One region of the Burkholderia sp. BCC0397 genome, then DNA from elsewhere that is predicted to be linked to it. Evidence: predicted binding sites of a transcription regulator. Region 1 holds the regulator's gene; the other holds the start of a gene.
The links. Region 1 encodes FliA, which starts transcription of late flagellar genes. Its sites were predicted from a motif close to CTAAAGTTTNNNNNNNNNNNGCCGNTA; they were not measured.
Positions count from the first base shown of each region.

Region 2: the regulator FliA is predicted to act here: its motif matches at 11,239-11,265, upstream of flgM (flagellar biosynthesis anti-sigma factor FlgM).

Region 1 is NZ_CADFDL010000021.1:39,663-54,673, forward strand. Features, by position in the region: gene HWX03_RS35290 (CheR family methyltransferase) at 1-75, shown strand, start outside; gene cheD (chemoreceptor glutamine deamidase CheD) at 72-821, shown strand; gene HWX03_RS35300 (chemotaxis response regulator protein-glutamate methylesterase) at 818-1,909, shown strand; gene cheY (chemotaxis response regulator CheY) at 1,977-2,372, shown strand; gene cheZ (protein phosphatase CheZ) at 2,374-3,105, shown strand; gene HWX03_RS35315 (DUF2844 domain-containing protein) at 3,379-3,882, shown strand; gene HWX03_RS35320 (DUF3443 family protein) at 3,899-5,140, shown strand; gene HWX03_RS35325 (VOC family protein) at 5,305-5,802, shown strand; gene HWX03_RS35330 (DUF805 domain-containing protein) at 6,234-6,614, shown strand; gene flhB (flagellar biosynthesis protein FlhB) at 6,993-8,192, shown strand; gene flhA (flagellar biosynthesis protein FlhA) at 8,189-10,291, shown strand; gene flhF (flagellar biosynthesis protein FlhF) at 10,288-12,111, shown strand; gene HWX03_RS35350 (MinD/ParA family protein) at 12,104-12,922, shown strand; gene HWX03_RS35355 (RNA polymerase sigma factor FliA) at 12,945-13,679, shown strand; S-adenosyl-L-homocysteine riboswitch at 13,763-13,880, shown strand; gene ahcY (adenosylhomocysteinase) at 13,913-15,011, shown strand, end outside.
Region 2 is NZ_CADFDL010000004.1:158,880-173,890, reverse strand. Features, by position in the region: gene flgK (flagellar hook-associated protein FlgK) at 1-1,069, opposite strand, end outside; gene HWX03_RS14905 (flagellar brake protein) at 1,264-2,019, opposite strand; gene flgJ (flagellar assembly peptidoglycan hydrolase FlgJ) at 2,241-3,224, opposite strand; gene HWX03_RS14895 (flagellar basal body P-ring protein FlgI) at 3,225-4,403, opposite strand; gene flgH (flagellar basal body L-ring protein FlgH) at 4,409-5,098, opposite strand; gene flgG (flagellar basal-body rod protein FlgG) at 5,120-5,908, opposite strand; gene flgF (flagellar basal-body rod protein FlgF) at 5,943-6,701, opposite strand; gene flgE (flagellar hook protein FlgE) at 6,721-7,962, opposite strand; gene HWX03_RS14870 (flagellar hook assembly protein FlgD) at 7,990-8,736, opposite strand; gene flgC (flagellar basal body rod protein FlgC) at 8,792-9,217, opposite strand; gene flgB (flagellar basal body rod protein FlgB) at 9,258-9,746, opposite strand; gene flgA (flagellar basal body P-ring formation chaperone FlgA) at 9,951-11,177, shown strand; gene flgM (flagellar biosynthesis anti-sigma factor FlgM) at 11,295-11,624, shown strand; gene HWX03_RS14845 (flagellar protein FlgN) at 11,703-12,143, shown strand; gene HWX03_RS14840 (M24 family metallopeptidase) at 12,193-14,043, opposite strand; gene HWX03_RS14835 (XRE family transcriptional regulator) at 14,421-15,011, shown strand, end outside.

The DNA of each region.
Region 1 (15,011 bases):
GCGGCGGCCGCGATGCCGTCGCCCGTGCGTGCGCGGGCCGCGGGCGGCGCGCCCGCCTATGGAGAGCGCGGATGAGCGCACTGCCGATCGCGACCAATCGCTACTTCGACAACCACTTCGAGCGCCCCGGCGTGAAGCTGTTGCCGAACGAGTTCTACACGACGTCCGAGGACATGGTGCTGATGACCGTGCTCGGTTCGTGCGTCGCCGCGTGCCTGCACGACCCGTACGCGGGCATTGGCGGGATGAACCACTTCATGCTGCCGGACGACGGCGCCGATCCGGGCGCGGCCGCGTCGGAATCGATGCGCTACGGCGCGTATGCGATGGAAGTGCTGATCAACGAGCTGATCAAGGCCGGCGGGCGCCGCGAGCGCTTCGAGGCGAAGGTGTTCGGCGGCGCGGCCGTGCTGGCCGGGATGACGACGATCAACATCGGCGATCGCAACGCGGATTTCGTGCGCCGCTATCTCGCGCTCGAGCGCATCCGCATCACCGCGGAAGACCTGCAGGGCGTGCATCCGCGCAAGGTCGCGTTCATGCCGCACAGCGGGCGCGCGATGGTGAAGAAGCTGCGGCTGCAGGTGCCGGGCGTGACCGAGCGCGAAGCCGCGCTCGCGCGCGAGGCCGATCGCGCCCGCGCCGCGCGCACGCGCGCGCACGTCGAGCTGTTCGCCGCGAAGCGGCCTGCCGCGCCGCAATCGGCGCGTCCGCGCATCGAGCTGTTCGGCGCGCGCGGCGCCGCGCCGGCCGGCAGCGGCGGCGCGGCCGGCGTCGGCGGCGTGCGGACGGCGACCCTATCAAGAAAGCAGGAGGCATGACCGCAGTGCAGAAGATCAAAGTGTTGTGCGTCGACGATTCGGCGCTGATCCGCAGCCTGATGACCGAGATCATCAACAGCCAGCCCGACATGACGGTGTGCGCGACCGCGCCCGATCCGCTCGTCGCGCGCGATCTCATCAAGCAGCACAACCCCGACGTGCTCACGCTCGACGTCGAAATGCCGCGCATGGACGGGCTCGACTTCCTCGAGAAGCTGATGCGCCTGCGGCCGATGCCGGTCGTGATGGTGTCGTCGCTGACCGAGCGCGGCTCGGAAATCACGCTGCGCGCGCTCGAACTCGGCGCGGTGGATTTCGTCACGAAGCCGCGCGTCGGGATTCGCGACGGGATGCTCGACTACGCGGAAAAGCTCGCCGACAAGATCCGCGCGGCGTCGCGCGCGCGCGTGCGCCAGGCGCCGCAGCCGCAGGCCGCCGCCCGCACGGCGGACAGCGTCGCGGCAGCGCCGATGATCAACAACCCGCTCGTCAGTACCGAGAAGCTGATCATCATCGGCGCGTCGACGGGCGGCACCGAGGCGATCCGCGAAGTGCTGACGCCGCTGCCGCCGGATGCGCCGGCCGTGCTGATCGCGCAGCACATGCCGCCCGGCTTCACGAAGTCGTTCGCGCAGCGGCTGAACGGCCTGTGCCGGATCGCGGTGAAGGAAGCCGAGCACGGCGAACGCGTGCTGCCGGGCCATGCGTACATCGCGCCGGGCCACGCGCACCTGTTGCTCGCGAGAAGCGGCGCGAACTATATTGCGCAACTGTCGGACGAGCCGCCGGTGAACCGGCACCGCCCGTCGGTCGACGTGCTGTTCCGCTCGGCGGCGACGCACGCGGGCAAGAACGCGATCGGCGTGATCCTCACCGGGATGGGTCGCGACGGCGCGGCCGGCCTGCTGGAAATGAAACGCGCGGGCGCCCACACGTTCGCGCAGGACGAAGCGAGCTGCATCGTGTTCGGGATGCCGCGCGAGGCGATCGCGCTCGGCGGCGCGGACGAGATCGCGCCGCTCGCCGAGATGAGCCGCCGCGTGATGGCGCGCCTGGCGACGATGGGCGACCGCGTGCAGCGCGTGTGAATGGAATGTCACGGGGCGCGTGCCACGATATGCGTCCCGACGGAAACGAATCTGGAAAGGAACGACGATGGACAAGAGCATGAAAATCCTGGTGGTGGACGATTTCCCGACGATGCGCCGGATCGTCCGCAACCTGCTCAAGGAACTGGGCTATTCGAACGTCGACGAGGCCGAGGACGGCCTGGCCGGCCTCGCGCGGCTGCGCGGCGGCGGCTTCGACTTCGTGATCTCGGACTGGAACATGCCGAACCTCGACGGCCTCGCGATGCTGAAGGAAATCCGCGCGGACGCGACGCTCACGCACCTGCCGGTGCTGATGGTCACGGCCGAGTCGAAGAAGGAGAACATCATCGCGGCCGCGCAGGCCGGGGCGAGCGGCTACGTCGTGAAACCGTTCACGGCCGCGACGCTCGACGAGAAGCTGAACAAGATCATCGACAAGATGGCGAAGACCGGGAGCTGACGTGAACGAGCCGATCCATGCGGCGCTCGCCGGCGCGGGGTTCAGCGCCGACAGCCACCCAGAAGGCGCCGATTTCGCGAGTGACCGGATCCTCGCGCGCATCGGCCACGTCACGCGCGCGCTGCGCGATTCGATGCGCGAGCTCGGGCTCGACAAGCATGTCGAGCGCGCGGCGGAAGCCGTGCCCGATGCGCGCGACCGGCTGCGCTACGTCGCGACGATGACCGAGCAGGCCGCGGAGCGCGTGCTGAATGCGATCGAGGTCGCGAAGCCGATGCAGGAGCGCATCCAGAACGAGGCCGAGGCGCTCGACGCGCGCTGGGCGCAGTGGTATGCCGCGCCGATCGAGCACGCGGAGGTGCGCGAGCTGATGGACGATACGCGCGCGTTCCTGCGCACGCTGCCCGAGTCGACGTCGGCGACCCGCGCGCAACTGCTCGAGATCATGCTCGCGCAGGATTTCCAGGATCTGACCGGGCAGGTGATCAAGAAGATCATGGACATGGTCTACCTGATCGAGCAGCAGCTCCTCACCGTGCTCGTGGAGAACATCGCGCCGGAGCGGCGCGAGCAGTTCGCGGCCACCGCGGCCGCGCTCGCGGCCGAGCAGATGAGCGCGACCGGCAGCCCCGAATCGCTGCTGAACGGCCCGCAGATCGCGCCGGAAGGCAAATCCGACGTCGTTCAGGACCAGGGGCAGGTCGACGACCTGCTCGCGAGCCTCGGCTTCTGATCCTGTCGCGGCGCATCCGCGCGCCCCGTTGCCGTGCGCCCCGTTCCGCGGGGCTGCCCGATGCGCGCATTCCCCGCCCCACGCCGTTTTCCCGTGCGCGCCGCCCTTCTACGGCGCGGCGTGATCCTGCGTCGAATTGACACTTGGCCACACTCCGCAGGCATACTACGCGTCAGCGGCAACGTCGCGTCATTCGTAAGATTCATAAGTGGGCAGGCGGCGCGGGCCGATGGCGGCGCCGTCGACAACGAAGCCAGTCCCGTGGGGGGGAACGTGAAGCTGAAACGCTTGGGCTGGACCGTCGCGCATGCGACGGCTGCAATGGGTGTGCTGTGGGCCGTCCACGCACACGCGGAACTGGGCGGCGCGCCGATGTCGCCGCCGGCGGACGATCAGGCCGCCACCGTGCGCGCGCTGCAGCGCGCCATGCGCTCGGCGGACGGCGTGCAGACGAGCACGGCCGCCTATACCGTCCGCGAGATCACGCTCGGATCGGGCACCGTCATCCACGAATACACGTCGGCCGCCGGCAGCGTGTTCGGCCTCGCCTGGCGCGGGCCGACGATGCCGGATCTCGCGTCGCTGCTCGGCAGCTATTTCCCGCAGTACACCGCCGGCGTCCAGGCGGCGCACCAGGCGCGCGGCTGGCGTGCGCCGGTGGCCGTCGAGACGAGCGGTCTCGTGATCCGGACGGGCGGCCACATGGGCGCCTTCTCCGGCCAGGCATGGCTGCCGTCGGCGCTGCCTGCCGGCGTGGCCGGCACCGATATCCAGTGACAGCGGGAGAGCGATCTTGAGCATTCCTCGTACATTCAAGCGCTGGCTCGGCGTGCTGGGCCTCCTGGCCGCAACGGCCGTGCTCGTGACGGCATGCGGCGGTGGCGATGGCGGCGGCAGTTCGGGCAACAACGGCAACACGGGCGGCAACGGCTCGGGCGGGTCCGACGGCAACAGCGGCAACACGGCCGTCATCACGGTCGGCGCGGGCGCCGCGAACGTGATCAACATCCCGACCATCAGCGTGAAGGTCTGCGTGCCGGGCACGTCGAACTGTCAGATCGTCAACAACGTGCTCGTCGATACCGCGTCCTACGGGCTGCGGCTCGTAGGCAGCGCGGTGGCCGGCGTGCGCGACAGCCTGCCGCAGGTGACGAGCGGCGGCGCGCCGGTCGCCGAATGCGGCAAGTTCGTGTCGAGCTACACGTGGGGATCGGTGCGCACCGTCGACCTGTCGATCGGCACCGAGCAGGCGAGCTCGCTGCCCGTGCAGATCATCGGCGACCTCGGCACGACGAACGTGCCGAGCTCGTGCACGAACGGCGGCGCGTCGGCCAACTCGACCGGCGCGCTCGGCGCGAACGGGATCCTCGGCATCGGGCCGGCGCCGTACGACTGCGGCACGACCTGCGCGACGTCGACGTCGACGAACAACAACTACTACGCGTGCCCGAACGGCGACAACGCGAGCTGCACGGTCGCGCTCGTGCCGCTCGCGCAGCAGGTGGCCAACCCGGTGCATCGGTTCGCGAACAACGACGGCGTCAGCGTGCAGATGCCTGACATCTCGCCCAATGGGCAGGCGAGTGCGACCGGCACGCTGACGTTCGGCCTGCCGAACCTGAGCGGCAAGACGGTGATGACATCGACCACGACGGGCGACGTCAGCGCGACGTTCCAGGGGCGCAACGTGACCGCGTTCTTCGATACGGGCTCGAACGCGTATTTCTTCAACGATTCGACGTCGACTTCGACGCCGTGCTCGCGGAATACGGAGTTCTACTGCCCGGCGACCACGACTACCTACTCGGCCACGCTGAGCGGCCAGAACGGCGCGTCGGGCACCGTGTCGATGCCGGTCGCGAACGCGGATTCGCTGTTCGCGAACCCGTCCACGTTCGCGTTCAACGACATCGGGGGCCCGTTCGGCTCGTCCAACTGGCTCGACATCGGCATGCCGCACTTCTACGGCAAGACGATCTACTTCGGGATGGACAAGACCGCGAGCGGCGGCGCGCAGCCGTTCGTCGCGTTCTGACGCGGCACGGCGGACGCAGGAGCGAAGGGGGGCGAGCGATCGCCCCCTTTTTTTATCCGGCGCGCCGTGCGCGCGCTACGGACCGGCACGCCGCCAGGCGCCGGCATAGCGCCTACGATGTAAGACCGGCACCGGTGCCGGCACGACATCGAGGAGACAGCGCCATGAATTCGCGTATCCAGCGCATCACGCCGTTCCTGTGGTTCGACCGCGACGCCGAGGCGGCGGCCGGTTTCTACGTATCGGTGTTCGACAACGCGCGCATCGTGCACGTCGCGCGCTACGGCAAGGCCGGCGCGCATGCGTCCGGCAACGCCGAGGGCGCGGTGATGACCGTTGCGTTCGAACTCGACGGGCAGGCGTTCGTCGCGCTGAACGGCGGCCCGGTGTTCCAGATGACGCCGGCCGTGTCGTTCGTCGTCAACTGCCGCGACCAGGACGAGATCGACCATTACTGGGCGCGCCTGTCCGAAGGCGGCGACGCGCGCGCGCAGCAATGCGGCTGGCTGCGCGACCGCTTCGGCGTGTCGTGGCAGGTCGTGCCCGTGCAGATGGCCGAACTGATGGCGGGCGACCCGGCCCGCGCCGAGCGCGTGATGGCGCAGGTGATGACGATGAAGAAGCTCGATCTCGACGCGCTGCAGCGGGCGGCGGCCGGCTAGGTCGCTTCGGTCGGCCGTTCAGGCCGGGGCCGGCTGTCTCGTACCGCCGTCGTATGGGGCGATTCGGGCCGGACGGGCAATCGCGACGGGTACCGCGACCGGCGCGCCTGAGTATTGCCGGCCGGCCGGTTAATCGAATGCCGGATACTCGCATCGATTATCGGGCGTGTGTGGTTTCATTGAGCTGTAATCAAAATACTGGATTATCCGCGGCTGTCATTTTTGTCAGGTCTTCAGGATTATTAAAATGACGCGACATGCAAGCCCGGCGGGCCGGAACGCGCTATTGCAGCCATTCCCGTGCCCGATGGGCATGCGATGCAGCGGTATGTATTGCCCGACCTGCGAAAAGAGATGGAATCCGCCGACATTCAAACCTATAATGCCGGCGTTGTTTCCGGGGTGCCAATATAAAACAGGAGGGTAATAAAATGAATTTTTCCGAAGCCGTTCGTACCGCACTGAATAAATACGCGACATTCGAAGGCCGTGCGCGTCGCGCCGAATACTGGTATTTCGCGCTGCTGAGCTGCGTGCTGTCGGTCGTCGGCCAGATCATCGGCGCGGCGGGCCGCGATGCGGGGTTGATCACGCTGCTGCTGCTCGGCGTGATCTTCCTGGTGTCGCTCGCGCTGATCATTCCGGGCATCGCGGTCAGCGTGCGCCGCCTGCACGATACTGGCCGCTCGGGCTGGTTCCTGCTGCTCGCGCTGATTCCGATCGTCGGCAGCATCCTGCTGCTCGTGTGGATGTGCTCGCGCGGCACTGAAGGCCCGAACCGTTTCGGCGCGGACCCGATCCCGGCGGTCTGACCGACGCCTGCCCCGACGCACGACGCCGTGGCGTCGGGGCCCGATTTCCCCGCCTTTCCCCCTCGTCTTTCCCGCTGTCGCTTCGTCGTTCCCCCGCCTTTCCCCCGCGTCTTTCCCGCCCGTCGTTTCACCGTTCCCCCGCATTACACCGCTGCCGTCCCGCTTGCAGCCGCCGCTTCCCCCATGCGCCTGCCGCCCCGTTTTTCCGCCGCGCCGCGCGTCGTTCCGCCCCCGATCCAGCCGTGTTCGCGGCGGCTCGCCCGATTCCCCGAAATACCCCCCTTTCCCGGCTTTGCTCGACCGATCGGCGTTTGACGCCTCCATGAATAATCGGTGTCACTGGAAAGCGGCATTCCGCCGTACCCGACTGGAGGCCCCGTGGCAGACGAGAGCGATCTCGACAAGACCGAAGCCGCCACTCCCAGGCGCCGCGAGAAGGCGCGCGAGGAGGGGCAGGTCGCGCGTTCGCGCGAACTGGCTTCGTTCGCACTGCTCGCGGCGGGGTTCTACGGCGCATGGCTGCTCGCGGGCCCGTCGGGCGCGCATCTGCAGGCGATGCTGCGCGGCGCGTTCGCGTTCGATCGCGCGACCGCGTTCGACACCAACCGGATGCTGTCGGCGGCCGGCAGCGCGAGCCTCGAAGGCTTCGCCGCGCTGCTGCCGCTTCTCGCGCTCACCGGCGTCGCCGCGCTGCTCGCGCCGATGGCGCTCGGCGGCTGGCTGATTTCGCAAAAGACGTTCGAGCTGAAGTTCGACCGCCTGAACCCGATCTCGGGCCTCGGCCGGATCTTCTCGATCCAGGGGCCGATCCAGCTCGGGATGTCGGTCGCGAAGACGCTGGTCGTCGGCGGGATCGGCGGCATCGCGATCTGGCGCAGCAAGGACGAACTGCTCGGCCTCGCGACGCAGCCGCTCGGCGCCGCGCTGCCCGATGCGCTGCATCTGGTCGCCGTGTGCTGCGGTACGACGGTCGCCGGGATGCTGGTGGTCGCCGGGCTCGATGTGCCTTACCAAATCTGGCAGTACAACAAGAAGTTGCGCATGACGAAGGAAGAAGTGAAGCGCGAGCATCGCGAGAACGAAGGCGATCCGCACGTGAAGGGGCGGATCCGCCAGCAGCAGCGCGCGATCGCGCGCCGCCGGATGATGGCGGCCGTGCCGAAGGCCGACGTGGTCGTCACGAACCCGACGCACTTCGCGGTCGCGCTGCAATACACGGATGGCGAGATGCGCGCGCCGAAGGTCGTCGCGAAGGGCGTGAACCTCGTCGCCGCGCGCATCCGCGATCTCGCGGCCGAACACAACGTGCCGCTGCTCGAAGCGCCGCCGCTCGCGCGGGCGCTGTATCACAACGTCGAAATCGAGCGCGAGATTCCCGGTTCGCTGTACTCGGCGGTCGCCGAAGTGCTCGCGTGGGTCTATCAGCTCAAGCGCTTCCGTTCGGAAGGCGGCGCGTTCCCGGCGGTGCCGGTCGATCTCGAGGTGCCGGTCGAACTCGACAAGGGCGCGTCGGTGTCCGCCGACGACGAACGTGAAGAAGCCGAAGACACCCTCGGCAAGCAAGGGAACGCAGCATGAGCACCCCGACCACCGGCCTGTTCGCGAAGCGCGGGAACCCGTTCGCCGGCACGAACCTGCGCTCGCTCGCGGGCCCGATCCTCATCTGCATGATCCTGGGGATGATGATCCTGCCGCTGCCGCCGATGCTGCTGGATCTGCTGTTCACGTTCAACATCGCGCTGTCCGTGATGGTGCTGCTCGTCAGCATGTACACGATGAAGCCGCTCGACTTCGCGGCGTTCCCGAGCGTGCTGCTGTTCTCGACGCTGTTGCGCCTGTCGCTGAACGTCGCGTCGACCCGCGTCGTGCTGCTCGAAGGCCATACCGGGCCGGACGCGGCCGGCCAGGTGATCGAGGCGTTCGGCCACTTCCTCGTCGGCGGCAACTTCGCGGTCGGCATCGTCGTGTTCGTGATCCTGATGATCATCAACTTCATGGTGATCACGAAGGGCGCGGGGCGGATCGCCGAAGTGTCCGCGCGCTTCACGCTCGACGCGATGCCCGGCAAGCAGATGGCGATCGACGCCGATCTGAACGCGGGCCTCATCAACGAAGATCAGGCGAGAAAGCGCCGGCTGGCCGTCTCGCAGGAAGCCGAGTTCTACGGGTCGATGGACGGCGCGTCGAAGTTCGTGCGCGGCGACGCGATCGCCGGCCTGATCATCATGGCGATCAACGTGATCGGCGGGCTGATCGTCGGGATGGTCCAGCACGACATGTCGTTCGCCGCGGCCGGCACCAACTACACGCTGCTGACGATCGGCGACGGCCTCGTCGCGCAGATCCCGTCGCTCGTGATCTCGACCGCGGCCGGCGTGATCGTGTCGCGCGTCGCGACCGACGAGGACATCGGCACGCAGATCACCGGCCAGCTGTTCACGAACCCGCGCGTGCTGAACATCACCGGCGCGATCATCGTGCTGATGGGGCTGATCCCGGGCATGCCGCACTTCGCGTTCCTCGCGCTCGGCGGCGGCGCGATCTGGCTGGCGCGCACGCTGACCAAGCGCGCGGCGGCCCGCAAGGCGGCCGGCGACGTGACCGACATCGCCCCGCCCGCGGTGCTGCCGGCCGACAGCCACGAAGCGACCTGGGACGACGTGCAGCTGATCGACCCGCTCGGCCTCGAGGTCGGCTACCGGCTGATCCCGCTCGTCGACAAGAACAGCGACGGCGAGCTGCTCAAGCGCATCAAGAGCATCCGCAAGAAATTCGCGCAGGAAATCGGCTTCCTGCCGCCGGTGATCCATATCCGCGACAACCTCGAACTGCGGCCGAACGCGTACCGGATCGCGCTGAAGGGCGTCGAGATCGGCTTCGGCGAAGTGTTCCCGGGCCAGTGGCTCGCGATCAACCCGGGCCAGGTGACGGCCGCGCTGCCGGGCGCCGTCACGCAGGATCCGGCGTTCGGGCTGCCGGCTGTGTGGATCGACGTCGCGCTGCGCGAGCAGGCGCAGGTGTACGGCTACACGGTGGTCGACGCGAGCACGGTCGTCGCGACGCACCTGAACCATCTCGTCGTCCAGCACGCGGCCGAGCTGCTCGGCCGCCAGGAAGTGCAGGCGCTCGTCGAGCGCACCGGCAAGGACGCGCCGTCGCTCGTCGAGGACCTCGTGCCGAAGACGATCTCGCTCACCACGCTGCAGAAGGTGCTGCAGAACCTGCTCGAGGAAGGCGTGCCGATCCGCGACATGCGCACGATCCTCGAGGCCGTGTCCGAGCATGCAGGCCGCGGCGACGCGTTCGAGATCACGGCCGCGGTGCGGCTCTCGCTCGGCCGCGCGATCACGCAGCAGTGGTATCCGGGCGCCGGCGAGATGCAGGTGATGGGCCTCGACGCGAATCTGGAGCGCGTGCTGTCGCAGGCGCTCGCCACCGGCGCGAACCCGGGCCTCGAACCCGGCCTCGCGCACAACCTTCTGACCGGTACGCAGCAAGCGATGCTGCGTCAACAGAATCTCGGGCTGCCGCCCGTGCTGCTCGTGCAGCACGCGCTGCGCGCGATGCTCGCGCGTTTCCTGCGCCGCAGCCTGCCGCAATTGAAAGTGCTGTCGTATGCCGAAGTGCCGGACACACGCACGATCAAAGTCGTTAACGTCATCGGGGGTTCCGCTTGAACATTCGCAAATTCACCGGCGCAACGAGCCGCGACGCACTTCGTCTCGTGCGCGAGGCGCTCGGCGCCGACGCGGTCGTGCTGTCGAACCGTACGCTCGATGACGGCAGTGTCGAAATCGTTGCACTCGCCGATTCGGATCTCGCCGCGGTGGCGCCGCCGGCCGCGCGTCCGCGCCTCGCGACGTCGCGCCTGCCGGAATCCGTGCCGGCCGCCGCCATGCCGGGCATCGTGTCGCGCCCGGGCATTGCGCCGCGCCCGGCCGTCAATCCGTATGCGGCGGGTGCGGGTGGGCTGCCGGACGTGTTCTCGTCCGTGTTCGGCGCGAGCGCCGACGCGCAAGAGGCCGACGTGCATGCTTCGTCGATCGATGCAGACGAGCCCGCACCGGCAGCGCCGTCGATCGCCGCGCCGGCCGCCGGTACGCCGGCCTCAGGATGGCCTGCCCCCGGATCGCCGGCCGCCACTTCCGAACCCGCGCCGTGGCTGGTCGAGCACGCGAAACGCCTGACGCAGCAGCGCGACGCGCTGATGGCCCGTGCGCAGGCGCCTGCCGAGCCGCAGGCGAGCGCGCCGCAAGCCGCGGCCAGCGCGACGTCGCCCGACTGGGCGCGCGACATCGTGCGCGACGCCGAACGCCGGATGCCGGCCGCCGGATTGCCGGCCACCGGGTCGCCGGCCGCCGGATCGCCGGCCGCCGCGAAGCGCGCCCCCGACATGGGCGCCGCGTACGCCGCCAAGGCGACGGAGCGCACGCGCCTGTCCGCCGACGCGGCCGCCGCGGTGGCCGATGCGGTGAAGTCGCGCCTCGAGCGGATCGTCAACGACACCGTGATGCAGGAGCTCGGCGAGCTGCGCGGGAGGATGGAAGAGCAGTTCGACAGCCTGATGTGGCACGACCGCCAGCGTCGCAGCGCCGTCCACGGCGCGCTGACGAAGCACCTGTTCGCAGCCGGCTTCTCCGCGCAGCTCGTGCGGATGCTGGTCGACAACCTGCCGTCCGGCGACGGCGCGCAGACCTTCGAGCAGGCCGCCGAATGGGCGCAGTCGGTGCTCGCGTCGAACCTGCCGGTGCTCGACAGCGAGGACGCGCTGATGGAGCGCGGCGGCGTGTTCGCGCTGATGGGGCCGACGGGCGTCGGCAAGACGACCACCACCGCGAAGCTGGCCGCGCGCTGCGTGATGCGCTTCGGTGCGAGCAAGGTCGCGCTGCTGACCACCGACAGCTACCGGATCGGCGGCCACGAGCAACTGCGCATCTTCGGCAAGATCCTCGGCGTGCCGGTTCACGCGGTGAAGGATGCGGGCGACCTCGCGCTCGCGCTGTCCGAGCTGCGCAACAAGCACATCGTGCTGATTGACACGATCGGCATGAGCCAGCGCGACCGCGCGGTGTCCGACCAGATCGCGATGCTGCACGGCGCGAACGCGCCGGTGCAGCGCCTGCTGCTGCTCAACGCGACGAGCCACGGCGACACGCTGAACGAAGTCGTACAGGCGTACCGCAGCGCGGGCGAACATCCTGACCTGGCCGGGCCTGACCTGGCCGGCTGCATCCTCACGAAGCTCGACGAGGCGACCCACCTCGGCGGCGTGCTCGACACGGTGATCCGCTACAAGCTGCCGGTCCATTACGTGTCGACCGGCCAGAAGGTGCCGGAGAACCTGTACGTCGCGTCGACCAAATTCCTGCTGAAGAGCGCGTTCTGTGTGCCGCGCGACGGCTCGCCCTTCGTGCCGCAAGACGAGGACATGCCGACGCTGCTTTCCGCACTGACCGCACGTTCCACCGCCGAGCTGCACGAGGTGCGATTTGGATAAACGGATCATCGATCAGGCCGAAGGGCTGCGGCGCCTGCTGGCCGGGCGCGCGTCGCGCATCGTCGCGGTGACGGGCGGGCCGGCGGGCGTCGGCTGCACGGCGACCGTGGTGAACCTCGCGGCGGCGCTCGCGTCGCTCGGCAAGGACGTGCTCGTCGTCGACGAACGCGCCGACGTTCATTCGGCCAGCGCGACGCTCGCCGGCGCGTGGCTGCGCGACGGCGAACGCACGCGGGTGGCGGCCGGCTTCGGCCTGTGCGGCGCCGCGCGGCTCGCGCGCGACGGCTACAGCGACGCGCAACTGAGCGACTTCATCGACGGCCCGGCCGATATCGTGCTCGTCGACGCGCAGCTCGGCGCCGATGGGTCGTTCTCGGCGCTCGCGCGCGAAGCCCACGACGTGCTGGTCGTCACGCGGGTCGCCGCGCAGGCGATCACCGAGGCGTATGCGTGCATGAAGCGGCTGCATTTCGCGCACGCGTTCGCGCAGTTCCGCGTGCTGACCAATCAGGTCGGCAGCCACGCGGATGCGAAGACGGCCTTCGACAACCTCGCGGGCGTCGCGAGCCGCTACCTGACCGTGTCGATCGCCGACGCGGGCTGCGTGAGCGCCGATCCGCTCGTCGAGCACGCCCGCGAACTGATGCATGCGGTGGTCGACGCGTTCCCGTCGTCGGCCGCCGCGCGCGACTACCGGCAGATTGCCGCCGACCTGTTGTACTGGCCGATGCGCCCGCGTCCGGGTGCGGGCCGCGCGGTCCACGCCGGCGGCAAGCCGTCGTATGAGGCGGGCGCGGCACACGCCGCGTGAGCGCCACCCGAAGGAGGGAGCCATGATGTACAACGCTCAAGGAAAGATGTCCCAGGCCGACGTGCTCGCGCAATACGCGCCGCTCGTGCGCCGCCTCGGGCTGCAGCTCGTCGCGAAGATGCCGGCGAGCGTCGATCTCGACGACCTGATCCAGGCCGGCATGATCGGCCTGATGGACGCCGCCGGCCGCTACAAGGAAGACCAGGGCGCGCAGTTCGAGACCTACGCGACGCAGCGCATCCGCGGCGCGATGCTCGACGAGCTGCGCAGCAACGACTGGCTGCCGCGCAGCCTGCGCAAGACGTCGCGCGAGGTCGAGCACGCGGTGCACCAGGTCGAGCAGCATCTCGGCCGCTCGGCGAGCGAGACCGAGATCGCCGAGCACCTGAAGATGCCGCTCGACGAATACCAGGGGATGCTGCAGGACCTGCACGGCAGCCAGCTCATCTACTACGAGGATTTCGACCGCGCCGCCGACGACGAGCCGTTCCTCGACCGCTATCGCGTCGATCACGCCGATCCGTTGTCGGCGCTGCTCGACGACCATCTGCGCGAGGCGCTCGTCGAGGCGATCGAGCGGCTCCCGGAGCGCGAGAAGCTGCTGATGTCGCTGTACTACGAACGGGGTCTGAATCTGCGCGAGATCGGCGCGGTGCTCGAGGTGAGCGAATCGCGCGTGTGCCAGCTGCACAGCCAGGCCGTCGCGCGCCTGCGCGCGCGGCTGCGCGAACAGGCGTGGGTGGGCGCCGAGTCCTGACCCTTTGCCGACGGCCGCGCGCCCGTGCCGCGGTTGTTCGGTGCTTGCGCATTTCGCGCGCCGATTTGCTACAATCCCCTCCGTTTTCCGAGGAGCGTTGCGACGGACCATCTGCGTCCGCCAGGCTCGGAAAGCTTCACCAAGCAGCCGTGCGGCGATTTTTTCGCGCCGGCCCCGCTTCCTGAACGGCGCTCACGTCACCAATCTAGAAACTTTTTAGAAAGGAGGGCGTGATGAACGCCATTATCGATTCCAAGGCTTCCCACGATTACGTCGTCGCCGACATGGCGCTGGCCGGCTGGGGCCGCAAGGAACTGAACATCGCCGAGACCGAAATGCCGGGCCTCGTGCAGATCCGCGACGAATACAAGGCGCAGCAGCCGCTGAAGGGTGCGCGCATTGCCGGTTCCTTGCACATGACGATCCAGACGGGCGTGCTGATCGAGACGCTGAAGGCGCTCGGCGCGGACGTCCGCTGGGCATCGTGCAACATCTTCTCGACCCAGGACCACGCCGCTGCCGCGATCGTCGAAGCCGGCACGCCGGTGTTCGCGTTCAAGGGCGAGTCGCTCGACGAATACTGGGAGTTCTCGCACCGCATCTTCGAATGGCCGAACGGCGAATTCGCGAACATGATCCTGGACGACGGCGGCGACGCAACGCTGCTGCTGATCCTCGGCTCGAAGGCCGAGAAGGACCGTTCGGTGATCGCGAAGCCGACCAACGAGGAAGAAGTCGCGCTGTACAAGTCGATCGCGGCGCACCTCGACGTCGACGCGAACTGGTACTCGAAGCGCCTCGCGCACATCAAGGGCGTCACCGAAGAGACGACGACCGGCGTGCACCGCCTGTACCAGATGGAAAAGGACGGCCGCCTGCCGTTCCCGGCGTTCAACGTGAACGATTCGGTCACGAAGTCGAAGTTCGACAACCTGTACGGCTGCCGCGAGTCGCTCGTCGACGGCATCAAGCGCGCGACCGACGTGATGATCGCGGGCAAGGTCGCGGTCGTCGCGGGCTACGGCGACGTGGGCAAGGGTTGCGCGCAGTCGCTGCGCGGCCTGGGCGCGACCGTGTGGATCACCGAAATCGATCCGATCTGCGCGCTGCAGGCGGCGATGGAAGGCTACCGCGTCGTGACGATGGAATACGCGGCCGACAAGGCCGACATCTTCGTGACGGCGACCGGCAACTACCACGTGATCAACCACGATCACATGAAGGCGATGCGCCACAACGCGATCGTCTGCAACATCGGTCACTTCGACTCGGAAATCGACGTCGCGTCGACCCGCCAGTACCAGTGGGAAAACATCAAGCCGCAGGTCGACC
Region 2 (15,011 bases), on a different contig from region 1:
CGTTCGCGAACGACACGGACAGCGACGCGTTGCCGGTATTGCCCTGGTCCGAGTACACGGTCGGCGACGGCGTCGTGAACAGGTTGCCGCCCTTGTTGCCCGACAGGTCGATGCCGAGCGCGTTCTGCGCGTTGACCTGCGCGGCGAAGCTGGTCGCGATCGCGCCGAGCTGGGCCTGCGCAGGGTCGAGCGTCTGGCTGCGGAACGCGAGCAGGCCGCCGAGCGTGCCGCCCGACAGCGACGAATCGGGCAGCGCCTGGTTCGGCCCCTGCGGGTTCGCGCCGGCGATCCCCTGCGACACGACGGTCAGCTCGCTCGGGTCCGACGGCGACGTGACGGTCGCGAGGTGATAGCTCTTGTCCGCGACGACGAGCGGCTGGCCGCCCGACAGGAACACGCTGTAGCCGCTGTCGTTGCGCACGACCTGGATGCCGGCGAGGCCCGACAGGTTCGACACCGCGAGGTCGCGCTGGTCCATCAGCTGGTTCGGCGGCTGCCCCTGGCTGTTCGCCGCCCCGATCTGCTGGTTCAGCTGCGCGATCTGCGCGGTGTACGTGTTGATCTGCGACACGGTGCTGGTGAGCTGCGTGTTCACGCTCTGGCGCAGCGCGTCGTACTGCTGGCCGGCCGCGTTGATCTGGTTGGCCAGCGTCTGCGCGTTGCTGATCGCGGTCTGCCGCACCGACGGGTCGGACGCGTTGTTCGCGACGTTCTGCAGCCCGGTGAAGTAGCTCGTGATCCCGGTCGAGATCCCCGCCGTCGGGCTGCCGATGTAGTTGTTCAGCTGCGCGACGAGCGTGTACCACGTCGACAGCGCGCCGCCCTGCGTCTGCGCGGTGTTCAGCTGGTCGCTCAGGTGCTGGCTGTACTGGCGCTGCACGGTGACGGTGCTCACGCCCTGCGGCATGTAACCGCTGCTCGTGTACTGGCCGCTCGTTTCCGCATAGACCGGCCGCTCGACCGAATAGCCGGGCGTCGCGGCGTTGCTGATGTTCTGGCCGGTCGTCGTGAGGCCCCAGAGCGCGGCATTCAGGCCGCTGACGCCGAGGTTCATGAGTGTGTTGGACATGCGCGATCCTGATGAGCCGGCCGCGCTGCGGCCGCCGGGTTGCGTGACTCCCGGTATAACGGCCGCGGATCGAAAAAATTGAGGAAAAAATGCACGCGCGGCACACGGGCGTGCGTCGCCGGTCTAAGCGGCCGGCAGGTGCGCCGGCGCTGCTTTGCGGGCGGCCCGTGCGGGAGCCGCCAGCCGGGTGCGCGTCAGGCCCGCGCGAGCGAGCGGCGCTTCATTTCGAGCTGCGTGATCAGCCGCTGCAACGTGTTCTCCGCGCTGCCCGGCAGCGACATGTAGCGAAAGCCGAGCTGGTAGCGCCGCGACCCGTTCGGCAGCTGCGTCGAACGCTGCGACACCAGTTGCAGGTCGAGCGACAGCTTGCCGTGGCCGGTCAGCTCGAGCTCGACGTCCGGCAGCAGCGTGCCGACCTCGAGCGCCTCGACGCGCTCGTCGGCCGTGCGCAGCCCCACGCCGCCGAGCGACAGGTTGTGCACCTCGAACAGGAAGCCTTCGCCGTCCGGCAGCTTGCCGCGGCACAGAAACGGATCGACGATCGGCGCATCGACGCGGAAATATTCGCGGCGCTGGATGCAGACCAGCACGTCGGGGAAATCGGCGACGAACGCGGGCAGCCCCTCGTAGCGCGTCTCGCGCGGCGTGCCCGTGGTGAATTCGACCCGCACGCCCTCCGGCGCGGCCGCGAACGTGCAGTGCGACGCGCCGAGGATGCCGGCGTTCTGCTCGGACAGCGCGCCCCAGTCGAACGTGAACGTCCGTGCGCCGACATCGACCTCGAGCAGCCGCGTGACGAGCTGGCCGCCCGGGTACTGGACGGTCAGGAAATCGCCGCGATTCACCAGGTTGCGCAGCTGCACGCCGATTTCCAGCGGATTGCGGCGGGCATAGTCGGGCCCGGAGTGGCCTGCATCCAGGCTGGGGTCCGTCGACGTTTCGATATTCATGGCTAGCCGGTCTTTCTTGTCATGGGCGCCCGGGGCAACCGGTGCGCAATAAAACCGGGCCAGAACGGGGGCCCGGTCGCAGGTCTCTCACACTTAGCGGCAGTGCTGACCGAAAGTTTAGATCGAAACGGCGATTTATTTCGCGCAAACGTTGAAACCGCGCGCGGCGGGGTGCCGGGCGCGGTCCGAAGGGGGGATGAACCGGTGGCGGGTGGAGCCCGTCAGCCGATCTGCTGCATGATCGAGATCAGCTTCTTCGCGTAATTCGGGTCGGTTGCGTAGCCGGCCTTCTGCATGCCGTGCGCGAAGCCTTCGACGCTGCGGCTCGCGCTCAGCACGCCCGCGTAGCGCGGATTGTTCTTCAGCAGGTTCGCGTAATCGGTCATCGCGTGCTCGTACGAGTCGTACGCGCGGAACTTCGCGACCACACGGCGCGGCGTGCCGTTCACGTATTCGGTGGTCAGCGCCGATACGGTGCGGCCCGTCCAGCCCTTGTTCGCCTTGATGCCGAACACGTTGTAGCTGCTCGAGCCGTCGGCCGCGCGGATCTCGCGCTTGCCCCAGCCCGATTCGAGCGCGGCCTGGCCGACGATGAAACGCGCCGGGATGCCGGTCGTCGCACTGGCCGCCTGCGCGGGGGCCGCGAGGCGATCGACGAACGCGTCCGCGTCCTGCACGCCGCTCGCGCCCTTCAGCGGCGGCGTCAGCGCGCTGCCGGCCGAGTAGCCGCGCGCGCCGGCGAGCCCGCCGTTGTTCGCCGCGTTCGCATAGGCCTTCGCCATCGCGTTCATCGCGGCGAGGCTGCCTTCGTTGCCGGCCGTGCCGAGGCCGCCTGCGCCCATGCCGCCTGCACCGACGTCGGCCGCCGTGTCGCCGCCCGCGCCGCCGCCCGCATTGCGCAGCAACTGCTTCATCAGCGCGTCGGCGACGCCGATCCCGCGCGTCGACATCTGCTGCGCGAGCTGCTGGTCGAGCATCGACGTGTACATCTTCGACGTGTGCGAATCGAACAGCCCGCCGTCGGGCGACGCGTCGCGCATGCTCTTGAGCATCATCTGCGTGAACATCGCGTCGAACTGGCCGGCCACCGCCTTCGCGCCGGCCTGCGGCGACTGCTTCGCCTGCGCGCGCAGCGCATCGAAACCCTGCACGTCGAGCGCGAAGCGCTGCGTGAGGTCGTTCGCGTTCGGAAGGTTCGCCGCCATTTAGATCACCTCCAGGTCGGCGCGCAGCGCGCCGGCCGCCTTCATCGCCTGCAGGATCGACATCAGGTCCGCGGGCGTCGCGCCGAGCGTGTTCAGCGCCTTCACGACGTCGGCGAGATTCGCGCCGGCCGTCACCATCTTCAGCGCGCCGTTGTCCTGCTTCAGCTGGATCTGCGACTGCTGCGCGACCACCGTCTGCCCGTTCGAGAACGGCCCCGGCTGCGACACCACCGGCTGCGTGTTGACGACCACCGACAGGTTGCCGTGCGCGACCGCGCAGCTTTGCAGCGTGACCATCTGGTTCATCACGATCGAGCCGGTGCGCGCGTTCAGGATCACCTTCGCCGCGGCCTTGTCCGGGCTCACGTCGAGGTTCTGCAGCCGCGCCATGAACGCGACCTGCTGCGCCGAATCGGCCGGCGCCGCGAGCTGGATCGTGCGGCCGTCGAGCGCCGTCGCGGTGCCCGGGCCGAAGCTCGAGTTGACCGCGGACACGATGCGTTGCGCGGTGCCGTAGTCCATGTCGTTCAGTTGCAGTTGCAGCACGCCGTTCATCTGCGCGATCGCGTTCGGCACCGCGCGCTCGACGATCGCGCCGCCGACGATGCGGCCGGCCGCGAGCTGGTTCACCTGCACGCGGCTGCCGTTCGCGCTGGCGCCCGCGCCGCCGACCGCCATGTTGCCCTGCGCGAGCGCGTATACCTGGCCGTCCGCGCCCTTCAGCGGCGTGAGCAGCAGCGTGCCGCCGCGCAGGCTCTTCGCATTGCCGAGCGACGACACGGTCACGTCGAGCGCCTCGCCGGGCCGCGCGAACGGCGGCAGCGTGGCCGTCACCATCACGGCCGCGACGTTCTTCAGCTGCATGTTGTTCAGCGACGACGGGCCGCCGTTGGCCGAACCGTTGTTGATCGAGATGCCGAGGTTCGCGAGCATGTTCGCGAGCGTCTGCGTCGTAAACGGCGTCTGCATCGTCTGGTCGCCCGTGCCGTCGAGGCCGACGACGAGGCCATAGCCGATCAGCGGGTTGTCGCGCACGCCCTGGATCTGCGCGAGATCCTTCAGGCGTTCCGCATGCGCGGGCGCCGTGCCGAACGCGCAGGCGGCGAGCGCCAGCATGGCGGCGAGCCGCACGATTGCATGCGCACGCAACGATAGACGGTGGAAAAGGGGCTTGCGCATCGTCATCACCACGGCGCGATGTTGAGGAAGAAGCGCTGCAGCCAGCCCATCGTCTCGGCTTCGTTGATGTAGCCCTTCGACGAGTATTCGATCTTCGCGTCGGCGACCTGCGTCGAATAGACCGAGTTCGCGCCCGAGATCGTGTTCGGGTTGACGACCCCCGAGAAGCGCACGAATTCGTTGCCCTGGTTGATCAGCATCTGCTTCTCGCCGCTGACCACGAGGTTGCCGTTCGGCAGCACGTTGGTGACGGTCACCGTGATCGTGCCGTTGAACGTGTTCGCCGCGCTCGCGCCGCCGGTGGCCGCGAACTTGTTCGCGCCGGTCGCCGACAGATTCGCCTTCGCGAACAGCCCGCCGAGGAAGCCGGCCGTCGGCACGTTGAAGTCGGTGTTGCCCTGCCGGTTCGTGTTCGCGCCCGACGACTTGGTCGCGTTGATGTTCTCCGCGATCATGATCGTCAGGATGTCGCCGATGTTGCGCGGCCGCTGATCCTCGAACAGCGGCCGCCCCGCGTAGCCGGGGTTGTAGATCGAACCGGGCGCCTGCATCGACATCGGCGTCGGCGGCTGCGCCGTCATCGGCTGCTGGATGATCGGATCGCGCGGAATCTGCGCGCAACCGGCGAGCGCCGCCACCGCGACCGCGCAGGCGGCGCGGACGGTGGCTGACGAGGGGAGGCGAACCTGCTTCATGGCGACGACGGGACGTTCCGGTTAGCTCTTCATCTGCGTGACGGTCTGCAGCATCTGGTCGGACGTCGTCACGGCCTTGCTGTTGATCTCGTAGGCACGCTGCGTCTGGATCATGTTGACGAGTTCCTGCACGACGTTCACGTTCGACGCCTCGACGTAGCCCTGGTTGAGCACGCCCGCGCCGTTCAGCCCCGGCTGCGACACGTTCGGCGCGCCCGACGACGTCGTTTCCGCGAACAGGTTCTCGCCCTTCGCCTCGAGGCCGGTCGGGTTGATGAAGGTCGCGATCTGCAGCGAGCCGATCTGGACCGCGTTGCTCGAGCCCGGCTGCGTGACCGACACGACGCCGTCCTTGCCGATCGTCAGCGACTGCGCGTTCTGCGGCACCGTGATCGCCGGCAGGATCTGGTAGCCGCTCGACGTGACGAGCTGGCCCTGCGCGTTGGTCTGGAACGAGCCGTCGCGCGTGTACGCGTTGGTGCCGTCCGGCATCAGCACCTGGAAGAAGCCCGCGCCGTTGATCGCGACGTCCTTCGAGTTGCCGGTCTGCGTGAGGCCGCCCTGCGTGTACAGGCGCTCGGTCGCGACCTGCTGCACGCCGGTGCCGAGCTGCAGGCCCGACGGCAGCTCGGTCTGCTGCGTCGAGTTCGCGCCGGGCTGGCGGATGGTCTGGTACAGCAGATCCTCGAACACCGCGCGCGACGCCTTGAAGCCGTTCGTGCTGGTGTTCGCGAGGTTGTTCGAAATCACGTCCATCTGCGCCTGCTGCGCATTCATGCCGGTCGCGGCGATGTAGAGCGAACGATTCATTTGTCGATTCTCCTGCGTAAGCTGGCGCGGGCGCTCAGCTGAAGTTGAGCAGCTGGTTCGCCGTCTGCTCGTTCTGGTCGGCCGTCTGGATCAGCTTCGACTGAAGCTGGAATGCGCGCGCGTTGTCGATCATCGCGACCATCGCGGTCACCGGGTTCACGTTGCTGCCTTCGAGCGAATTCGGCGTGACGACCACGTTCGGATCGACGTCGGCCGGATTGCCGTCGGCGGTGCGGAACAACCCGTCGTTGCCGCGCGTGAGCGTGGCCGGATCGGGATTGACGAGCTTCATCTGGTCGACGATCGCGACCGCCGTCGGCGGGTCGCCCGGCATCAGCGCGGACACCGTGCCGTCCTTGCCGATCGTCACTTCCGCGTTCGGCGGCACCGAGATCGGGCCGCCGTTGCCGACCACCGGCAGGTTGCTCGCGTTGACGAGCTGGCCGTTCTCGTCGACATGCAGGTTGCCGGCGCGCGTGTACGCCTCGCTGCCGTCGGCCGTCTGCACCGACAGCCAGCCCGCGCCCTGCACGGCGACGTCGAGCGGATTGCCGGTGCGCGTGATCGGACCCGGCGCGTAATCGGCGCCGGGCGTGGACGCGAGCACGTAGGTGCGCGTCGTCGTCGGGTCGATGTTGCTGCCGTCGCCGAAATTCATCGGCACCGCGCGATACGTCGCGAGCTGCGCGCGAAAGCCCGTCGTCGACGCGTTCGCGAGGTTGTTCGCGACCACCGCCTGCTGGTCGAGCGACTGCGACGCGCCCGTCATCGCCGTATAGATCAGTCGGTCCATGGCTGCCGGTTATCCGCGCTTACAGGTTGATGAGCGTCTGATCGACGGTCTGCTGCGTCTTGATCGTCTGCGCGTTCGCCTGGTAGTTGCGCTGCGCGGTGATCAGGTTGACGAGCTGCGACGTGAGGTCGACGTTCGAGTTCTCGAGCGCGCTGCCCTGCAGCGTGCCGTGATTCGTGCTGCCCGGCGCCGACACCTGCGGCACGCCCGACGCGGAGGATTCCGCGTACTGGTTGCCGCCGAGGTTCACCAGCCCGTTCGGGTTGTTGAAGTTCGCGAGCGCGATCAGGCCGAGCACGGCGGTCTGGCCGTTCGAGTAGTTGCCGGTCAGCTTGCCGTCGGCGCCGATCGAATAGGTGGTGAGCGTGCCGCTCGCGTAGCCGTTCTGCGCGAGGTTGTTCACGCCGTCCTTGCCGCCGTACTGCGTCGTGCCGGTCAGGTCGAGCGTGAGCGATTGCGGCGTCGCCGAGCCGTCGGTGTTCGGCACCGTGAACTGAAACTGGCCGAGCGACGCGGTCGGCGCGGCCGGCGTGCCCGTCGTCGTGCTCTTGATCGCGCCCGACGTATCGAACGTGATCGTGCCGAGATCGGTCGTCGCGCCGCCCTGGACGCCCGCGTACGCTTCCCACGTGCCGGCCGCCGACTTCACGAAGTACATGTTGACCGGCTGCGAACCGCCGAGCGAGTCGTACACCTGGATCGCCGTCGAGTAGTTGTAGGTCGTGTTGTCGGTCGCGCTGAACGGCGTCTTGGCGGGCACCGTGTCCTGCGAGTTCAGGTTGAACTGGCCGGTGATCTTGGTCGTCGCGGTCGGCGCGATGTTGTTGGTCGGCGCCTGCAGCGGCACGGTCTGCGCGGTGTTGATCACGCCGCCCGCGTTGGCCGCGTAGCCCATCAGGTTACGGCCCTGCGAGTCGACGATGAAGCCGTTCTTGTCGCGCTGGAACGTGCCGTCGCGCGAGTACGTCGTCACGCCGTTGTTCGACATCTGGAAGAAGCCGTTGCCGTTGATCGCGACGTCGAGCGACGAGTTCGTCGTATTGATCGTGCCCTGGCCGAACTGCTGCTGCACCGAGTTCAGCGACGTGCCGATGCCGATCTGCGTGTTGACCGACGTCGCGACCGAGTTCGCGTACATGTCGGCGAACTGCGCGGTGCTCGACTTGAAGCCGACCGTGTTCGCGTTCGCGATGTTGTTGCCGATCACGTCGAGCGCGTTCGATGCGCCGGCGAGGCCGCTCAGACCCTGTTGATAACCCATTTCGGTCTCCGTTACGAGAAAACTCGATCAGTTGGTGGTGGTGTCGCCGGACGTGGACGACTTGGTGTTCGGGAAGATCGACGCAACCTGGGTGAGCCCCACCGTCGTGCCGTTCGACAGCACGAGCCCCGCGGTGCCGTCCGCCTGCTTGACCACGCTCTGCACCGTGGCGGCTGCCAGCACGGTCGGCGCGTAGGCCTTGCCGTCGGTGCCGGCGTACTGCGCGCTGACCGTGTACGCGCCGTCCGGCAACGCGTTGCCGGCCGCGTCGGTCGGCGTCCAGTTGAACGGCACCGTGCCGGCCGACTGCTTGCCCGCGTTGATCGTGTTGACGACGACGCCCGAGCTGTTCTTCACGGTGATCGTCAGGTTCGACACGTCGCTCGCGAGCGACACGCCGAACGGCGACGCCGCGCCGCTCTTCACCGCGACCGCGTTGCCCGGCGCGAGCACATTCGTGCCGATCAGCAGCGCCGCCTGCGTCTGCTGGCCGGCCGTGAGCTGCGTCGACAGCGACGTCAGCGACGTGTTCAGCTGCGCGATGCCGCTCACCGTGTTGATCTGCGCGAGCTGCGACGTCATCTGCGAGCTGTCGACCGGGCTCGTCGGATCCTGGTTCTGCAGCTGCGTGACGAGCAGCTTCAGGAACGTCGCCTGGAGGTCGCTCGCCGACGTGCCTTTGGTCGACGACACGTTGTTGGTATTCATCGTGTCGGTCGGCAGGGTCGACACGTTCGTGCCGTTGCTGCCGATCGTCGTGCTGGAGGAAGTCATCCTGGGTGGCCTTCTGTCGAAACTGTCGGGTCTGTGAGGTCGGTGGACGCGCGGCTTACGAGCCGATCGTCAGCGTCTTGAGCATCAGCGTCTTCGCGGTGTTCAGCGTCTCGACGTTGGCCTGGTACGAGCGCGACGCCGAGATCATGTTCACCATCTCCTGCACCGGATCGACGTTCGGCATCTGCACGTAGCCGTTCGCGTCGGCGGCCGGGTTCGCCGGGTCGTAGGTCGACTTCATCGGCGACGGGTCGTCCATCACCTTGGTCACGCGCACGCCGCCCACGCCCTGGCCGGACGCGGTGCGTGCACCGCCCACCGGGTCGGTCGCGAACACGACCTGCTTGGCCTTGTACGGCTTGCCGTCGGGGCCGGTCGCGCTGTCGGCGTTCGCGAGGTTCGACGCGGTGACGTTCAGGCGCTGCGATTGCGCGGACAGCGCCGAACCGGCGACGCCGAAGATGTTCATCAACGAAGGCATGGAGGCTCCTTGTGCTGGGGTCCGGATTCGAAAGCGGCGCTTACGAGTTCGTCGTGATCGCGGCGATCATCGCCTTGATCTGCTGGGTCATCACGGTCATTCCGGTTTCGTAGTGCAGCGCGTTGTTCGCGAACTGCACGCGCTCGACGTCGAGATCGACCGTGTTGCCGTCGAGCGAAGGCTGCAGCGGCATCCGGTATTGCGCGCGGCCGTAGTCGTCCGACGGGCCGCCGGTCGGGATCAGCTTCGCGGTGCCGGACATGTGGCCCGGCGCCGTCGACACCATCGACATGCCGCTCGTCACGCCGGCCGGCGGCGCCATCGGCAGTTGCGCGGCGTTGCTCGGCGCCACGCCGCCGCTCGTCTGCTTCAGCGAGCGCGCGAGCGTCGACGCGAAATCGACGTCGCGGGCCTGGTAGCCGGGCGTGTCGGCGTTCGCGATGTTCGACGACAGCAGTTCCTGCCGGTAGGCGCGCACGTCGAGCGCCTGTCGGCCGAACGCGAATTCCGCATCGAGTTTGTCCAGCATGTGTGCGTCTCTCCGTATGAAGCGCTGCACGCCCCTCGCACCGGATGGCGACCCGAGAGGCTTTTTTCCATGACAGCGATGGTAGGCGCGGGACGCAACTGGCAATCGGACGAATAACGCGGCAAAGGCCCCCTCTATTCATCGTTTGCGCGACGCCCCCGCTCCCTAGAATGCGAAGCGGATCAACGGATCGAGGACACGGCGATGACAGGCGGCGCACTTCGCGACAGGAACGGGCGGCTCACGCACGTCCGGCGTGCGTTCGCGCTCGCCGCGGCGCTGTGGATCGCCGCGCCCGCCGTGCACGCCGACGACGGGATGATCGTGATTCCCGGGCGCGGCGAGACGGCCGAAACCGCGCTCGCGCACGCCAACGCGGCGAGCGGCGGGCAGTTTGGCGGGAATGCGGGAGGCGCTGCGGCTTCGGGCGCGCAGCGCGTGGCCGGCGGGGCGAGCGCCGCGGCCGGCGGCGGCTACGCGGCGCAACCGCCCGGCCCGATGGTCGTGACGAGCGTCCCGCCGCCGGCCGCTGCGCCGGCCCACGCGCCGGCTCCCGTCTACGCAGCCGCCCGCGCGCACGCCGGGTACGGCGCGTCGCCGCGCGCGGCGGACCCTGCCGCCATCGCGACGGTCGTCGCCGGCACGGCCGAGCCGGCATCAACGCCCGCGCGGCCGGCGCCGCAACCGGCAGCCTCAGCCCGCCTGGCGGCGGCTCGCGCCGCGTCGGTCACAGCGGCGCCGCGCACGGCGGCGGCTTCCGCGAACCCGGCCCCGGCTGCCGCCGCGGCCCAGCCCGCGACGCCGCTCGGCCAGCAAGACCCCGAAACGATCCGGCGCGCGGCGCTCGCGTTCCTGCAGCAGCAGATCGCCGGCCTGCCCGGCAAGACCACCGCGACGGTCACGACCGCCTTTCCGCGCGGGCTCGCCGCGTGCACGACGCTCGAACCGTTCTTGCCGACCGGCGCGCGCCTGTGGGGCCGCACGACGGTCGGCGTGCGCTGCGCGGGCGAGCGGCCGTGGACCGTCTACCTGCAGGCGAAGGTCGCCGTGCAGGCCACCTATTACGTCGCCGCGCGCCAGATCGCGCCCGGCGAGCCGCTCTCCGCGGCCGACCTGGTCGCGCGCGACGGCGACCTGACGGTGCTGCCGCTCGCGGTGATCACCGATCCGGCGCAGGCCGTCGGCGCGACCGCGCTCGCGCGCATCTCGGCCGGGCTGCCGCTGCGGCAGGACATGCTGAAGAGCGCGGCGTCGGTGTCGGCCGGCCAGACGGTGCGGGTCGTCGCGGCCGGCCCCGGCTTCACGATTTCGGCGGAGGGCAGCGCGCTCGCGAATGCGGCGCCCGGCCAGTCGGTACGGGTGCGGATGGCGGCCGGGCAGATCGTCACGGCGATCGTCAAGGACGCCGGCACCGTCGAAATTCCGCTGTAGGGACGGTTCTGCCGCAAGAATGTAAAGAATTGTTTATTCGGAGCATTTCGGGCTCGCGATGCTAAAGTTCGGGCCGACCCGGCCGTTATCTGGGTCAAACCGTACAGGAAACCCATCGTGAAGATCGATTCCACTCCGAAACCGAGCCCCCTCGCGCCGACCGGCAACGGCGCGGCCCGTGCGCCGTCCGGCACGGCCCAGTCATCCGGGCAGGCAGCCGACGCAGGATCGACCGGCAGCGACACGACCGTGAACCTGTCGGGTCTGTCCGGCCAGCTGCGTTCGGTATCCGCGTCGGGCGACGCCGATATCGACGCGGGCCTGGTCCAGTCGATCAAGGACGCGCTGAACAACGGCACGCTGACGATCGACGCGAACAAGATTGCCGACGGCGTATTGAACACCGCCCGCGAACTGCTGCAGCAGCAGCGCCCGCAGGGCAGCTAATCCCGGCCTCGTGGCCGGTTCACCCGGTTTGCCGGCGCGCGCAGCACTTGTACGCACCGGCGTGACGAGCATGACGCGATGAGAGAAGAGCTGCTGGCCACGGTCAACGACGAACACGCGACGGTCGAAGCGTTCGCGTCCCTGCTCGTCTACGAGGAAAAGGCGCTGACGACGGCCGAGCCGCTCGAGATGCTGCCCGGGATCGTCGAGAAGAAAAGCGAACTGATCGACCGGCTCGCGCAGCTCGAACGCACGCGCGACACGCAGCTTTCCGCGCTCGGCTTTCCGGCCGGCAAGAAAGGCATGGACCAGGCGGCCGAGCACGATGCGCGCCTCGCGGGCCGCTGGCAATTGCTGCAGCAGGCCGCCGAACGCGCGCGTCAGGCCAACGCGAACAACGGAATGCTGATCCGGATCCGGATGGACTACAACGAACGCGCGCTCGCGGTGCTGCGCTCGGCACCCGCGCCGGCCGGCGTCTACGGCCCGGACGGACGCGTCTCGGCGCTGACGCGCTGACGTCGCGCCGCGCGGCCGCCCGGCGGCCGCGCCCCTGCCTTCCCCTTCGTTACAACAGCGGACACGCGGTGACCTGCGTGCCGCGCTCCACGCACAGCCGCTCGTAGTCGCGCAGGTACGCGCGCTCGGCGTCGTCCAGCAGATCCAGATCGATCAGGTCCCAGTCGTAGCCGACCGTCACGATGTTCTCGAACGTCACGGTGTCGGGCTGCGCGTCGTCCGGCCGCACGATCACGATGTTCTCGATCCGCACGCCGCCCTTGCCCGGCAGGTAGATGCCCGGTTCGACCGAAATCACCGCATTCGGCACCAGCCCGTACTGCGCGCCCGGCGCGAACCGCACGCCGCCCTCGTGGACGTGAATCCCGACGCCGTGCCCGGTGCCGTGGCCGAAATCGTGGCCATGATCGCGGCACACCTGCCGCACCAGCGCATCGACGTCGCCGCCCTTCGCGGTGGCCGGAAAGCGCGCGGCGAGCCCCTTGATGCAGGCCTTCAGCGCGACCGTGTAGATCTCGCGCTGCCACGGCTGCGCGACCGTGTCCGGCTGCGTGCGGCGCAGCACGACGCGCGTGCAGTCCGTCGCGAAGCCGGCTTCGTAGTACGCGCCGCTGTCGAGCAGCACGAGTTCGCCTTCGGTCAGCTCGACGTCGGCGCTCGCCGCCGTGTAATGCGCGAAGGCGCTGTTCGCGCCGTTCGCCGCGATCGACGGAAACGACAGCGCGACCGCCGAACGGGCGCCGTACGCGTCGTTGATCGTGCGCGCGAGGTCGTACTCGGTGTGGCGCACGCCCGGCTCGCCGGTCTTCGCCCAGCGCATCGTCTCGGCGATCGCCGCGGAGCTGCGCGCGAACGCGTCGCGAAAGTGCTCGAGCACGGCCGGCGTCTTGCTCGCCCGCAGCGCCTCGACCGGGTTGAAATCGGCGTGCCGCGCGTGCGGCCACACCCGGTTCACCGCGTCGACGAGCGCGCAGTTCACCGATTCGAAGCCGTAGCACACGTGCTCGACCGCGAACTGCGCGAGGAAGCGCTCGAGCGCCGCGACGTCGCGCCGGATCACGTGCAGCGCCGGATACGAATCGAGCGCGACCTCGCAACGGTCGCAGCCTTCCGGCAAGAACAACGCCACCTGCCCGCCGATCGCGAACAGGAAGCCGAGGTGCGACGACGCATTCGGGATGTGATAGCCGCGGCTGTTCAGCAGATACGCGAGATCGTCCGACGCGCAGGTGAAGAACGCCGTCTTGCCGTCGGCCGCGCCGGTATGCGCGGCGAGCTGCCGGTTCAGCGCGTCGAGGTTTTGCGCGACGCTCAGGCCGGTCATCGCGGCCGGGATCTCGAAGATCGGCCGCTCGACGTTCCAGCCCGGCAGCGCGATCGCGCGGTCGATCTCGCGATCGGCGAGGCTCGCCCAGTCGAGCGACGCGGCCTGCGTCTGCTCGAACAGCCGGTTGCGCTGCGCGACGCTGATCCGCCGCGCGTCGTAGCCGACCCGCGCGAGCCGGCTCGCGTGCGCGACCAGCCAGTCGGCCATCGCCTGCCAGATCGTCACGTTGATGCCGAGCTTCTCGACGCGCACGCGCGCCGGATCGCACTGCTCGTCGGCCTGGAAGTGATAGCGGCCGTCGACGAACAGCACGAACGGCGGCACACCGAGCGCCTGCGCGGTCGCCGCGCTCAGGAATATCCCGCAGCCGGCCGAGCCGTCGAAGCCGGACACCGCGTAGCGCGGGTTGTTGCTGCGCGGCAGGTACTCGGTCACGTATTCGTCCTGCGACGTGATCAGCACCGCATCAAGTCGCGCGGCATCGAGCAGGCGCGACAGGCCGGCCTGCGTATCGGCGACGGACGCGTCGTACGGGGGAAGGCCGGAGAAGCTGTATTTCAGTCGATCGATCATCGGATGCCCGTTATTCATCGTTGTCGGCGGCCGGCGGCGTGTCGCGGCGTCGCGCCTGCCTGACACGACACGTCGCCGCGGCGCAGGTCGCGCATGGCGCGACGCGCGGCCGGGCCGCGCCGCGGTTCCAGCGGCCGCCCTCGGCAAATTTTTGTCTCACTTAACTTTGTTTGATGCGCGACAGAATCTAGAGCAGGCCGAAATCGCGGTCAAGCCAAAATTTTCGTAGGACTAAAATCGGCGCGCGGCCTGCGGATCTCGGCACAGCGTCGTCACTTCGCCCGGCGACGCTGCGCGGTACAATGCGCCGGCCTCGCCGCCCCGGCGACCGCCCGCCGCTGCGCCCGCGCACCGACTCGTTGCCACGAAAGAGATTCATGGATTCAGACCTCATGCGTATCGGCCAGCGCATTCGCCGCCTGCGCCGGGAAGCGAAGAAGACGCTGCTGGAAGTCGCGACCGAAGCGAAACTGTCGGTCGGCTTCCTGTCGCAGGTCGAGCGCCATCTGACGGGCATCTCGCTGTCGTCGCTCGTCAACGTCGCGAAGGCGCTGGGTGTGCCGCTCGGCACGCTGATCGAGCAGCCGCGCCAGGCGCAGCCCGATTCGCACGAGGGCAGCCGCAAGCCGTACGCGCTCGACGCCGCGTCGCAATGGTACGAGCGGCTGTCCACCACGTTCGACGGCAGCCAGATCAATGCGCTGAAGGTGCAGATGATGGCTGGCTACCGGTCGGAATGGGTCGCGCACGGCGGCGACGAATTCGTGTACGTGCTGGCTGGCCGCGTCTGCTACACGGTCGGCAGGAAGGATTACCCGCTGACGTCCGGCGACTCGCTGCACTTCGACGCGCGCAAGCGGCATCGCGTGGCCAATGTCGGCGCGGGGCCGGTCGAGCTGATCACCGTCAGCACGCTGCCGCTGTTCGATGACAGTTCTGCGGAATTCGTGTCCGAGACGATGGATATC